DNA from 2 places in the Ferdinandcohnia salidurans genome. Region 1 is predicted to be linked to the other one. Evidence: riboswitches for the same ligand, from Rfam matches in the RefSeq annotation. Region 1 holds a riboswitch; the other holds the start of a gene.
The links. A riboswitch is a leader RNA that binds a small molecule or an ion and turns the genes downstream of it on or off. The one in region 1 is predicted to bind cyclic di-AMP.
Positions count from the first base shown of each region.

Region 2: another riboswitch for cyclic di-AMP. It lies ahead of ACFSFW_RS10490 (hypothetical protein); the one in region 1 lies ahead of ACFSFW_RS14525 (cation:dicarboxylate symporter family transporter).

Region 1 covers NZ_JBHUEK010000024.1:29,175-36,717, reverse strand. The annotation lists gene ACFSFW_RS14535 (lamin tail domain-containing protein) at 1-3,129, opposite strand, end outside; gene ACFSFW_RS14530 (thiamine pyrophosphate-binding protein) at 3,337-4,971, shown strand; cyclic di-AMP (ydaO/yuaA leader) riboswitch at 5,078-5,232, shown strand; gene ACFSFW_RS14525 (cation:dicarboxylate symporter family transporter) at 5,343-6,605, shown strand; gene ACFSFW_RS14520 (LysM peptidoglycan-binding domain-containing protein) at 6,688-7,543, opposite strand, start outside.
Region 2 covers NZ_JBHUEK010000017.1:14,094-21,636, forward strand. The annotation lists gene ACFSFW_RS10470 (glycosyl hydrolase family 18 protein) at 1-93, opposite strand, end outside; gene ACFSFW_RS10475 (hypothetical protein) at 417-581, opposite strand; gene ACFSFW_RS10480 (hypothetical protein) at 526-675, shown strand; gene ACFSFW_RS10485 (TrkH family potassium uptake protein) at 721-2,082, shown strand; gene ACFSFW_RS10490 (hypothetical protein) at 2,146-2,364, opposite strand; cyclic di-AMP (ydaO/yuaA leader) riboswitch at 2,370-2,506, opposite strand; gene ACFSFW_RS10495 (GNAT family N-acetyltransferase) at 2,716-3,183, opposite strand; gene ACFSFW_RS10500 (DinB family protein) at 3,289-3,813, opposite strand; gene ACFSFW_RS10505 (YciI family protein) at 4,014-4,430, opposite strand; gene ACFSFW_RS10510 (YhfM domain-containing protein) at 4,672-5,082, opposite strand; gene ACFSFW_RS10515 (hypothetical protein) at 5,393-6,781, shown strand; gene ACFSFW_RS10520 (HAD family hydrolase) at 6,846-7,543, opposite strand, start outside.

The DNA of each region.
Region 1 (7,543 bases):
ATCGCCAGTCACGATGTCGTCTTCTTTTACATTCAGACGAAGACTCGATTGATCATGGTCGGTTGTAATGTCGACACGATACGTATCACTTGTTTTTTCATTCCTTCCATCTGAAGCGACAAAGTAATAGTCGACAAAGTCTTTCCCAATTAACTCAGGAGAGTAGATGGTTGAATGAAATAAACCACTCGTAGAATCCTGTTGTAAAATTTTCATTTGGTATTCATCTTGGTCCGAAATTTTATAGAAAAGGCGGACCGATTTCACTTCTTGGTCATCGAGTACATTGGCGGCAATTTCAATATTATCTTTTTCCGCTATTTCAGTAACCTCTGTTTGATTGTCAATCACAGGTGCAATTGTATCTACAGGAATTTGCACAGCTTCTCGTGGAACTTGGTGTGCCTCAACGCTTCCAGGAGTTGCATCTTTGATTTCAAGTTTGATTTGCTGTGTCGTCTGATCGGTTGGATACCCGTAGACAATTCCTTTGTCAGCGTAAGTATCATCCACATTCGGTACATCATTATAATAGGCAAGTGCCACTTCTTTATGAGCATTCGTACCGATCACAATCCCACGCATACTGCCATTCGCCATACCGCCTGTATAAATGCGAACGATATTCTCATTTTCTACTAAATTAGAACCATAGTTTTGGTTAAAATCCGCTACAGTTGAATCGCCATTTTGGTCATTGATGATCCAAAAAACGAGTGTTTTTCCGGCTGGTATGGTGACATCTTCCGGAACCGATGGCCATACAACATCTGTACCTGGGTCCGTGCCGTAGCGGTAGTAAATTTTATAATCTTTAAAATTAATATCTTGATTACTATTATTATAGATTTCAATAAACTCATATCCGTCAGCTGAACCAACATTTGTGGTGTCTGGAACAACTTCTGTAACTAATAAATGTGGGAGCGTACTATAATCAATATCAATCTGTTTCACGTTGATACTGTATTCGCTCGTTTTCTCAGCCTGAACCCCATCTGATGCTTCAATATAATAGATGAGATCTGACGTTACACTCGCAGCTGGAATCTCAGCTGAGTATGTGCTCGTGTTCTCCACACTTGGGTTCATTGAGATGGCTGTGAAATTCTCGGCATCCTTTTCTTTATAATGGAGAGTAACCAATGGGATTGCTAGGTTATCCGTTACGTGTGCCTCAATTTTGACGGGTGTATAGGCATCAACCTTGTCTACCTGAGTATGCTCAATCACAGGTGCTTCCGTATCCGTTGGAATTTCTGGGAGTTGCACAGGAACAGCGGGTGCCTGTTTATCCGTAATCACACCTGGTGATGGAGGGGCCATTCCCTGTAATTTTTTCATTACGGTCCCTTGGTCAGGATACTTGTATTGGATAACAGCGCCAGTATTGTCATTGTCACTTCCTAAATAACTCGCGGAAATAACCTCTGCTCCTTGTAGGTCTTTTAAAACCAATGCACGATTGCCGCCGTTCGCAAAGCCAGGAAATGCATCAGTAAACTCGACGACTTGTTCATTTGTTAGCTCAGTACCAAATTGAGCGTTAAAGTCTTCTAATGGTTTATTGCCGTTATTAAACCAGAAAACTAGTTTTTCCTGTGGCTCAATCGTTGTAGCAGGGATTTGGAAAGGGAGCTCTTTTCCTGTATCCGTATAATGATAAATAAATGAATAATTTGTTAACACCTGCGGCTGGTTTGTATTGTTATAGAGCTCAAAGTACTCATAATAATCTGTGCCGCCACCCTCAGAATTTGGAGAAATCTCCGTAATCAAAATAGGTGGAAGTGAATCATAATCAGGCTCCACGATACCTTCGATTGCCACGTCAAAACCATCTTTTTCAGGAAACGTAACCCGATGATTTGTGTCCGTTACTTCGATGTAATAACGTAATGTTTCATTTGTTAACGATTCTTTAGGAATGGTAGCTTGATAGATTTGGCCATCCATTTGCGTCATAGACAACTTCTTAAACTCACCATCCGGTTCCGTTTGATAATAAACAGAAGCTAAAGAATCTTGATGATCGTCAGTAATGGTTGCTGAGATGACAAGGTCTTCTTTTGCACTCGCAGTTGTGATTTGTTCATGAGTAATAATGGGTGCTTGGTTTTCTTCCGCTACAACTTCTTGTTGGGGAACCTGCTCAGCAACAATGGTACCTGGCGTTGGTTGAGCTTTTGTTTCAAGCTTTTCCATCTCCACGCCGGTTACTGGGTATTGGTATTGAACAACTAGTCCATCTCCAATGTCATCTTTTAAGTAATTGGCGACGAGTAGGTCATTTCCAGCATGGTCTTTAATCACGACTGCTCGATTTCCACTATTGTAAAAATTAGGTGGTCCACCAAATTCGACTACATGGTCTTCAGTTAAACTTGTTTGATATCTTTGATTAAAATCAGCAAGTGTTTTCTGCTTTGAATTATGCCAAAACACCATACTTTCTTTTGGTGCTAATGTGGTTGGGGCAAATTGCATATCCACATCGGGTGTGCCACTTACATCTGTATAGCGCAGACTAAACGTGTAGTGGTCCAATACAATCGGTTGATTCGTGTTATTGTAGACCTCAAAATATTCATAATCGTCAGCCCCTAAATTATTAGGCATGATTTCAGTAATCAAAAGAGGCGGGAGTTGTTGATAATCAATCGGTTCCTCTACTTGCTCAATTGTTTGTTCAGTTTCATTACCAGTTGTGTTCTCATCTGGTTGTTCAGGAATAGAAGTTTGTTCCACTTCCTCTTTGTTGGATGTAGAAGTAGGTTCACTTACTTCTGCTTCCGAGTTTTCTTGCGTTTCTTCTTCGCTAGGCTGACTATCCGTTTCTGTAGTTGGAGAAGCAGGGGCTTCCGTCATTTCAGTGTCAGCTTGGTTTTCGTTCGGGAGAGCTTCTTCAGGGAGAGCAGGGGAATCTTGTACATCAGACTCCTTGTTTCCTGAATCTGAAATGGAATCTTCTTGTTTTTGGACTTGATTTTCTGGTTGAACTTGTGAAATAGGAATTTGTGAAGCTTCTTCTGCCATAGCTGACGGAACGGCTAATCCTAAATTCGATACGAGAATAGCTACTGTGGTTGTTACGGCTAACCCTTTTTTTAGATTTGCTTTTTTCCTCATAATGCCTCCTTAAAAATGTAAAGATTTTATGTATTCCACTACAGACTAACGACAAAGTATTGATTTCATTTATCCGAAATGTAAAAAACATGTAAATATTACGAATTTCGGCAAAAGTTGTCATGTGGCTGTCATATTCTGTCCTTGAATATAAAACTCCACTATTTGGAAAGGTAAGGAAAAACAATCAAAGGAGATTTACCTATCGTGAATATACAATCTGGTCAATCAACAAAGGAAACCGTTGCTACACTTATGCTAAAGCAGCTTGAGATGTGGGGAGTTAAAAGGATCTATGGGGTTGTCGGCGATGCCATTATTGGGTTAATGGATGAACTTGCAAAGCAAAATACCATCCAATTTATTGCGGTGAAACATGAATCGGTTGCCGCCATGATGGCTTCAGCTGAGGCGAAGTTAACAGGGAGGCTTGGTGTTTGTCTTGCAACGATGGGACCTGGTTTAGGAAACCTACTCAATGGTCTTGGCGATGCTTATATGGATAAAGCACCTGTACTCGCAATTACTGGACAAGCTCCGACACAAAAAATCGGGACTGACTACAAGCAGTATCTTGATCAACAAGAATTAATCAAACCACTCGCAGAATATACGACCTTGCTTGCGCACCCAGATGCGATTATCGATGTGTTAACAAAAGCGATGAAAACATCACTTGATAAGGGTGCAGTTACTCATCTATCGATTCCTAAAGATCTTTTTGAGATGAATTCAACTGCAAAAGTTCAGAGAGAACCAAAAATGATACAGACTACCACATCTATAGAAGAAAAAGAAATCACAGAAGTTGTGGAAGTAATGAAAACCGCAAAAAAACCAATGATTTTAGCTGGCCTAGGAGCAATACAGGCTGTAAATGAAATAGAGAAATTAGCAGAACTTTGGGGAGCAGGTATCCTTGTAAGCCTAGGTGCAAAAGGGGTCTTTCATCAATCCTGTACGAACTTTTTAGGAGGAATTGGACAAGGCGGAAACCCTCATGCTAAAGAGCTTTTTCAGGAGTCAGATGTTGTTTTATTAGTAGGGAACTTATGGTGGCCGGAAGGATATGTGCCAAAGCAGGCTAAATTGATTCAAATTGATGTTGAGAATGAGAATATCGGGAAAGGTATACCTGTTAAGTTAGGTATTGTAGGTTCAGCTGAAATGCTGGTCCCATTGTTAACGAAAAGTCTTCATAGCGTTTCACAAAATCAAACATGGGTAACAAACATCCAGAAGATAAAAGAAACGTGGGACACACAAAACGAGCAAGAAGGCTTACAATCTTCCCAACCGCTCCATCCATCAAGAATCGTTAGAGCCATTGAAAATACTGTTCAAGACGATGCGATTATTACTCTAGATACGGGGGATGTAACCGTTTGGTTCAATCGCAATTTCCGCTCAACTAATCAACAAATCATCTTTTCAGGAGAGTGGCGAACAATGGGATTTGGTTTGCCTGCCGCTCTTGCAGCCAAACTGTGCTTTCCAGAGAAGCAAGTGGTTGCTGTAGTTGGAGATGGCGGGATCGAGATGACTTTAGCCGATTTATTAACGGCTATCCGATATAACTTAAATATCACAGTCATCATATTCAATAATCATGCGTTACAAATGGAACGCGATAAAATGATAGCCAGCGGAAGCATTCAAAAGGATGTGGACTTAACGAATCCTGACTTTGTAAAAATTGCCGAAGCTTGCTCATGGAAAGGATATTTAATCACAGATGAGAGTGAATTAGAGGATACCCTTGAAAAAGCACTTTTACATAATGGGCCAGCATTGATAGAGGTTGATACTGCACCAATTTTTCACCCGGAAACAAAAGGCTGACCGTGGAAAGCTAGTGTCCCGCCCCCAATCGTTAATGGGGGTGGGACACTTAACTGGAAATGATTCGATAGTTTACTAGAATAATATTTTAGTATAAAATAATTGTAGAGCATTGTTGCTTAATCTTTATCTAGAGCGGGGGACCCAAATTCTTCATGCGGGATTTTTTCCGCTATTGGTGAATTCTTAAATAGAAGGGGCTTATTGTTTCCCATAGTCCTAACCTGAAAGCTAACCTCGTAAGCAATCGAGAGGAAACAGTATGGTAGAATAGTGAATCGGCAACAGCCGGTTTTTTATTACCTTATCTTTCTATATGTTTTCCTTACCTAAGTAATCAGAATCAAATTATTAAGAAGGTGGGGTAATTTATGAAAAAATTCAAGTTAAGTTTGGCTAGTCAAATTTTGATTGGTCTTATTTTAGGTATTATCGTTGGTGGCATTTTCTATGGAAGTGAAACTGCCCAAAGTGTCCTGCAGCCATTCGGAGATCTTTTCTTACGATTAATTAAAATGATTGTCGTGCCGATCGTTCTTTCAAGTATTATCGTTGCGATAGCTGGTGTTGGTGATTTAAAATCAGTCGGCAAGTTAGGTGCTAAATCCCTAACATATTTTATTGGAATGACCTTGGTTGCGATTGCAATCGGCCTTATTTCTGCAAATTTATTCCAACCTGGTGCTGGACTAGTTATGGACCAGTTAGAGCAAAGTGATATCTCAGGTTATGTAGAAACATCAGAAGCGCAAGAAGGAAAATCCATAACCGATACACTACTTCATATTGTTCCTACAAATCCGCTTCAAGCGATGGTTGAAGGAGATATGCTAGCAACTATTTTCTTTGCAGTTGTTTTCGGTCTTGGAATTGCAGCTATAGGTGAAAAAGGAAAACCGGTTTTACGTTTCTTTGAGGGTATGGCAAATGCGATGTTTTATGTGACAAATTTATTTATGAAATATGCCCCGATCGGTGTATTTGCATTAATTGGTGTAACTATTTCAAAATATGGATTTGAATCACTTATTCCATTAGCCAAGTTAGCCGTTACTGTTTATGGAACAATGATTTTCTTTGTAGTAGTTATTTTAGGCCTATTGGCTAAATTTATCGGTTTAAATATATTTAAATTATTGAAGATGATTAAGGAAGAGTTAATCCTTGCTTTTTCAACATCCAGCTCGGAAACCGTACTTCCGAGGATTATGGATAAAATGGAACAGGCAGGAAGTCCAAAGCATATAGCGACTTTCGTTATACCAACAGGTTATTCTTTTAACTTGGATGGGTCTGTTCTATATCAAGCTATAGCGTCTTTATTTATCGCCCAAATGTATGGTATTCACTTAAGCATTGGGGAACAAATCATGCTAATGTTAATATTGATGGTAACATCCAAAGGTATGGCTGGAGTTCCAGGGGTATCCTTCGTAGTGTTATTAGCTACGTTCAGTACAATGGGTTTACCAGCTGAAGGATTGGCATTCATTGCTGGTATTGACCGTATTCTAGATATGGGACGTACCGCGGTTAACGTAGTAGGTAACTCGTTGGCAGCACTAGTTATAGCTAAATGGGAAGGTCAATATAACCCTCCAACTAAAGTTGAAGCTGTTCAACAAGCATCGTAAATATGTGATATTAGTAAGCACATTCCATCAAATAGGAATGTGCTTGTTTTAGGTTTGGGACAAGGGACCTGTCCCTGTGTCCCTAAAAGGCAAATACGTGGTTGCCTATTGTGGTTGAAACGGTACGACTTCTTAGATAGGAGCTCGATGTTTTATCAGGGTTGTAAAAGAATAATGCGCCATTTGTTGGATCTTCACCACTTAGTGCACGTTTTGCAGCTTCTCTATGTTGGTCGTTAGGAGTTGCTGTATGTAACGCACCATTTTCTGCTGGTGTAAATTGATAGTAACCGTAGCTTTTTTCAAACAAGACATCTTTAATAGTATTAGGGAATAAGGGACTATTTACACGATTCACAATTACAGCTCCAACGGCAATCTGTCCTTCTAAAGATTCACCTCTCGCTTCACTGTGTATCATTTTCGCAAGCCATTCGACTTCTTCCTTGTTCACTACTTTCTGTTGTTCAGCGGCGAATGCTGTTCCGCTTTGAACCGGAGCCGGTGTACTTGTAACACCAGAAGGAATCGTCAACGATTGTCCAATCTGCAAACTATCTGAAGAAAGATTATTCGCCTTTTTGATCCCATCCACAGTAGTGCCGTTACGTGTGGCAATGCTATATAACGTATCACCGGAAACAACCTGATGTGTAGATTTATTGTTTTGTGTAGGAGTAAACGCTCCGTCAGAAGGAATCGTCAACGTTTGTCCAATCTGCAACATATCCGAAGAAAGATTATTCGCGCTTTTTATCCCATCCACGGTAGTGCCGTTCCTTGTTGCAATGCTATATAACGTATCACCGGAAACAACCTGATGTGTAGTTGTATTGGTTTGAGTAGGAGCGGACGCACCGCCAGAAGGAATCGTTAACGTTTGTCCAATCTGCAAAATATCCGAAGAAAGATTATTCGCCTTTTTGATCCCATCAACG
Region 2 (7,543 bases), on a different contig from region 1:
TTCTTTTCTTTGTAACTGACTACACGATGAAATTAGGATTAAGGCAAGGCTTAAAGAAATGATGGTGATTGACCGATATTTATTCTTCGACATAATACACCTTCTTCTAATTTGTATAGTACTTAAGTTGATAAGAAAAGTTGAATCTTATTCACCGAGTGACTTTCCCCCTTTAAGGATTTCGGGAAAAATAACATCACAACTTATTTTTAGTAGTTCGGTTTTGCAGTACAAAAAGCATAAAGAAGGAAAATCTCAACTGAATTAGCAACCAAATTAACATTTAAAATAACATTAAAATTTGCGTAAAAAACGCTCAGAGCGAAAAACCAGTACAATTTTCTTTCTAAAATAAAAAGGCACTTCTCCTTATAAAGGAAGCACCCGTTAATAAAATAAGGTAATTTATTTTGATCTTACCAGTGTACTTGAAGCTTCTTACCACTTGGGTCATAAAAGTGGAAATAGGCATGATCATTATCTTCTTTTATATCCTCTACCTTAATAATCGGTAAAAATGTCTGGATTGGAGCAAATGCCACTGTCGTACCTGTTGTGGCCATTGGTGATGGGGCCATCATTGCTTCAAACCCTCACCTTCCCCTTCTCCCTGTCTTAAAATGTTCTTCCAACTACGTAATGTCTTATTTGAAGATGATATCAAAAGGTTTATAATAATTTCATATTGTAGGTAAAATCATTACCAAAGGGGTTATCTGGATGTCTAAGCTGAGAAAAATTAAAGTTAAGTTTGGGAACCTTGCACCTTCCCAAATAATCGTTACCTTTTATTTACTTGCAGTACTAGTTTCTGTCATTTTATTAAGCCTACCTATCGCTCTAAAACCAGGAGTAGATTGGACATTTGTTGACATATTATTTACAGCTGTTAGTGCAATTAGTGTTACTGGACTTGGTGTAGTTTCAACTCCTGATACATTTATTACGGCTGGTATTTTTATCCTCATGTTTATCCTACAATTTGGTGGAATAGGAATTATGACATTAGGGACTTTTTTCTGGTTACTGGTAGGAAAAAAAATTGGATTAAAAGAAAGAAAACTTATTCAAACTGACCAAAACCAATCCACACTGGCTGGGCTTGTAAAGCTAATGAAAAATATCTTGTTTATCATAATTGCTATCGAAATATTTGGAGGAACTATTCTAGGTACATATTTTTTATCGTATTATCCTACCTGGCAAGAAGCATACTTACAAGGTTTTTTTGCATCTGTAAGTGCAACAACAAATGCTGGCTTTGATATTACTGGTCAATCACTCATTCCATTTGCGAACGATTATTTTGTCCAGTTGATAAATATCATCTTATTAACACTTGGGGCCATCGGATTTCCTGTACTAATCGAAGTAAAAGATTTTATACGGAATAAAAAACCATATAAATCACCCCATTTTTCTTTATATACAAAATTAACAACTGTTACATTTTTTTCGTTGATGTTTCTGGGTACAATTTCCATTCTAATTTTGGAAGCACGCCATTTCTTCGCTGATAAAACATGGCACGAGTCTTTTTTCTATGCATTTTTTCAATCGGCTACAACTAGAAATGGTGGTTTGGCAACCATGGATGTGGGCCAGTTTTCTGAACCAACACTTCTTGCACTATGTGTTTTAATGTTTGTTGGAGCTTCTCCAAGTTCTGTTGGTGGTGGAGTAAGAACAACAACATTTGCGATTAATCTGTTATTTATGTATAACTTTGCAAGAGGGAATAAATCTGTGAAGGTTTTTAGACGAGAAATACACCCTGATGACATATTAAGATCAATGGCTATTATGCATACAGCAATATTCCTTTGTTTCATCTCTGTTATGCTGCTAAAAATAACGGAGCCCTTTTCAACAATGGAAATACTATTTGAAGTATGTTCGGCTTTTGGAACAACTGGTCTATCAATGGGAATAACTTCTGAGTTAAGTGATATTGGAAAAATCATCATTACTCTGTTAATGTTTATTGGACGAATTGGAATTCTTTCTTTTATATTTATTATTTCTAAAAATGGTAATGAACCGAAATATCACTATCCAAAAGAGCGAGTAATCATTGGGTAATTTAAAAAGACCTTCTCTAATAGTAGAAGGTCTTTCAAATTGTTATACTAATGTCTTATCATCTTAAGAATGGCGTCTTAAAGCCATTCTTAATTCTATTTTAGTCAACCATCGTAGGGTTGGATTTTTTTCCTTATCGATAACTTTTAAGTCATTGACAAAGATTTTATGTTGATTCTTTTTTAGCCAATGTTTTAATTCTTCCTTATCCCTACATTGGGTATAATATAATTCTCCATTTTTACCTATCGCGTTAATTACAAATCTGCAAATATTCCCCATAATAACCACCCCTTCGCTTTAGCCTACGAAGTTAGCTGACGGGTAGGATGGCGAAAGAGAATCTCATCCCCTCAAATAAGTTTGAGTTAACCCCAAATATTGGTTCCTCCGTTCCCTTTACAGAATTAGGCCGAAATATTTCATTAAGGTTTTCTTTGCCACTAGAATACTCCGGTTGTTACGAGTTGTAAATACATAAAATCCTCGAAAATACGCCATTTTAAGCATTTTTTTATAAAATAACCTCATATCCCTTTATTTTTCTAGATATAACTCATCTTTCCGTAAAATTATAAATAAAACTATTAAACGATCCTACTTTTTAAGTACACTAACTCAATTAAAAACGCACTAGTCTTTTGATGGGAAATATTCCATAGGCTCCGTACTCGAAATATAACCGTTTTTCTTATAATAATGAATAGAATCTATGCTAGGCCAAACAATCACAAATTCATAATTGTTTTCTTTAATCCACTGATTGATCATACGAAGCATATCACTTCCAATGCCTTTATTCCGGTATTCTGGAACTGTGTATACATTTGTCATATAGGCAAATGGGTATGTTCTTCTACCAGGTCGGGGGACTTTTTGAATTAATTCTATGTATATATGTGATACAATTTGTCCATTTATCTCTGCAACCCATATAAACCACTGGTCACTATTAATTGCTTTCTCTAAAAAAGAATGGCATTCCTGTTCAAAATGCTCGAATGAGGAGTCTTTTTTACTTTCATCAAATTCAACCGTAAAATCCCATCTCATTTTGATTAATTGAGTACTATCTTTTAGTTCAGCAAGTCTAATTTTCAACTTTACTTCTCCTCCAACAATTATTACTTCTTACATAAACCTGCACCTATAGTAAAATACCAATTCTCTTTTAACCTTGTTGAATAACACCTAATGTTTATTCTCCTACTCTTTTAAAATACCTAAATATTCTTTCCAAGGACCAACGTCTGTCCTATATCTCTCAGCCAGCACCCTTACAATCTGGGCAATATGTGTTAGATCATGAACAACCCATGTTGAAAGCAGCTCTCTCATCTTCACTGTACCAAATGCAGGGTGTGAACCCTTCAACTCAAGATGAAGATCAGGATCAATATGAGAATTAAGTTTTGTTATATTTTGCATTCTTAGTGCTTTAAATTCCTGCAACTTTTCATCAATTGACATTTGAGATTTATCTTTTAAGTGTGAATATCGATCAAATGGAGGAAATGGTTGATTGCAACCTTCCTGAAGAATAAATTCTAGTCTTGGTATCCAATTATTTCTCTCACCCTCAATGAGGTGCTCTATCACTTCAACGGCATTCCAAGTTCCTTCACCTTCATTACAGTGCAGCCATCCTTCCGATAAACCAGATAAAAAAGACTCCAGCATTTGTGGTGTACGTTCAAGCACCTCTATCGCTTCTTTCATGTTAAATTGCATACAACTCCTCCTTCTCATCATTATGCTTCTCCATTTACTATGATTATATCTCTTCAAACTCCCTTATTATTACAAAACTAAAAGGGCCTGGCCCTTACCACAGTAAAGCATTACCGTACTGAGGGTCAGGCACCAGAATACATCGGCCGATTCGACGTTCAAGATTCCTTCAATGGTACGATGGGTTTCATAGGTTGTCACTATAGTTTTTCTTTCTCTGATTTCTCGCGTAATTTAGCTGTTTCTTTCTCAAACATTACCGGGTCCTCAATTACTTGACGCAATTCAATCTGCCCCTCCCCATTTCCCTGTGGGTCTGGCATCCTCATCGCCCACTCGATGGCTTCTTCCCTCGACTTCACATCTATCAAAATGAACCCAGCAATCACTTCTTTCGTTTCCGTAAATGGGCCATCCGTAACCACTGGCATTTCCCCTTGTTTCGGAAATGAAATACGGATTCCATTTGAACTTGGATAAAGTCCTTTAGCCGCAACCCGCACACCTGCTTTAACTAATTCCTCATTGTACTTACTCATGGCTTCATTGAGCTCAGGACTTGGGAGATTTCCACCTTCTGAATTCTGTGAGGCTTTGACAATCAGCATAAACAGCATAAATTTTCCTCCTTATTTTTAAGTTAAGTTCCTATTAGAAAACCATCATACTCGGCCTCTATATAAATACAACGAACAAGAAAAATCAAATCGACAAAAAAATAAAAAATCTCAAAAAATCTTTTCCTTATTATCTATAAAATAAACATGGGCATGAGATGCTATTTCTTTACCGCTATTTGTGGTAGAATTCACTCCGATTAAACTCCAATAACTCAAACTGCTTCGTGCTTATACAAACCTATTTTTGGTTAGATAATTTTTCGCCAGTAAGAACTTCAAAAAGTTCTGCTGACGTATTCCTGTCTAATTGAACATACTTACCAGCGTCTATTAATAGTTCTACTTTGTCTTTATTTGGGCTTATCCAAAGTTCATACAACACGGCTTTTGCTTCATTTTTAAATTGAAATGCAAATCTGTAATCGGCTGGACGTACCATTTGTACCTTTGCTGTTTCCCAATTAATATTATCGATTATCTTCCTGACCCTTTGAACTTGTTCGTTATTCGTAATTATTTTGAAGTCTTCATAATTATTTTCATCACCAGTACGTTTCTGAACATCAATGTTTTGTTCTTGGTTCGAACAACCTGTTATAAACATTGAAATTACTCCTATAAAGGCTATTACATACATCATTTTCTTCAAGGCATTTTCCCCTTTTTAGTATAAGACGAAAGGCTCTGGAAAAAGTTTCAAATTTCTCTTCAATATCGATAAACTACAAGCTTTACGAAAAGTGCCTTGAAGAATAAGAAGTTCCCTAGCCTTCATCTTTGAAATTTCGTATCTATTAAGTTTACAATCTTTCTTTTATCCATGTCAGATACACCTAATGTTTAAATCTTTAAGTAAAACTCCCCTCATATTACAAGAAGAAAATACATGGTCATTTTACACATGTTTAAAAATGCAGCATACATTAATGAAAAATAACAAGAGAGGAGTGAACAATATTGTGAGAAGTTTATATTTAAGACAAACTGGTCCAAATTTTATGACACAACCACAACATTATTACTTCCATCCTTCTTATACATTCCAACCTAATCATACGATTGGTCCAAACTTCCCTTTATTGCAAAATCCTACTTACCAATTCTATCCTTATATCCCAACTCCGTTTAATAGAAATATTGTTACAAGCCCGCAATCATCGCCTAGACAAACTTACCAAAACTCTCCTACTGTTCAAAGTCCGGGTCCACATCAAAATTGGATTTATCAACCAAGCAATACTTATTTTTTCCTAGGGGACCAAAACGCCAGCTACTACACTTTTCCATATGAGGTTGATCCCAAAACCGAAATTGTGATCAGAGGGCGATATCCCTATGCAAGATATTTCACCTATAATATAGCGAGTATTCCATCTCATCGTTTAGTTGATTCTGTAGTGGGGAGTGAGTTAATTCCTGATCCAGGAAGTACGAACCCTTTTTTGCCTGGTGCTAATTGGGATGCAACAAACCGCAATTATACCTTGAAAATCCGCTTTACAGCCCCTCCAGAGGGATCTACTCATTTTGTTCCTGGTGCGGGTAATAATGTGATTTATGCGGGAACTTTAGAAAATGGGGAACCAAATAGATTTGGGTTGATTATCTTAAGAATTTACGTTCCGAGTTTAGGCTTTGATAAGACAGGAGGTGTCGATCTTCCTTATATCACTTATTCTACAGGAAAAAAAGATAACCGACATAAGACAAACCAGCATAATAAGGATGAACTGAATCAGGTGTTTTTTGATGACTATATTCATTTAAAGTATGTTTCCAATAATAGTAAACGAAACAACATAAAGATGGACGTTAGTCAAAGTTCCGCTTTAACTTGGAAGAGATTTGCACCAGCATTTCTTCAACCTGAAGGAAATACGGTCTATACCATATCCAATCTAATTGACAAGGACCCAGATAAATTGTTGTTTATTCGCTGGAAAGCGCCTACATTTCCGGATACGTATCATAATTTCGGAATCAAGGGCAATGAAGATATGCAATATTGGAGTATGAGTTTTATATCACCAATTAATCTCATGGGACTCTATACAATCTCAGATTATCAGACAATTATAGATAAAGAGGGTTATGTAAATCTTGTGATAAGCTTCGGAGCCCCGCGTCCATCATCCGTCACCTCGGAAAATGGATTTACATGGGTTGACGCTAGCCAACTTCCTTTCATCCCTCTATTCCTATTTTACAGAAATAATCAAATATCCCAGAAGTTTCTGCCTTATACGGCGACGGATGTTCCTACAAACGAAATCGTTACACCTCAAGCCATGGGAGAATATTATCCATTAGGTAAATATGTGGATCCTATGTATTTTGAACATGTATGATAAAGAGTGTTGGCACATATTATGCCAACACTCTTTTTAGCTACTTCAACTCCAAAATCTTACCCTAAGCCTTTTTCTTAAATAATTCTAATAACTCCTTGGCACTATGTACTTCTTTATCTGGTTTATAGGTAGCATCAGCCGGTAAATCTTTCTTACGATGATTCATCCAGATCGCTTGCCAGCCTGCTTGTTTTGCTCCGATAATATCTTTTTCAAAATTATCCCCGATATACACGGTTTTGGATTGGTCAAGGTCCAGTTTCTGTTCAATAAAATCAAATACTTCTTTTTTCGGCTTTGCATGACCAATCGTACCAGAAATAAACGTCATCTCAGCCGGAATCCACCGACTAAGGTTGAGCTGTTTAATTTTCATTGCTTGATGTTTTTCTTCACCATTTGTAAGAATCCCAAGCTGTTTTCCTTCTTTGAAAAGGACATTTAGTAGTTCTTCGACTTCCGGAAACAAGGTAATGTTTTTTTGTTCGGTTACATACGTTTCATGAAAAATAGTCGCTTTTTCCGTATCTATAGGGATGTTAAAATCCTGACAGGCAGCTATAATTCGTCCGGTTTGCCATTCAAATTGGGATATTTCACCTGCTTCACTTTGATCAAATAAAATCTCGCTATACTTACGACTCGCTTTATATAATTGATCGATTTCTTCGTTAGTAAATGGTTCTTGAAAAAGCTTCCTCACCGTTTTATGAAAAGATTGTGCTTGATCATATAGTGTATCATCGACATCAAAAATTA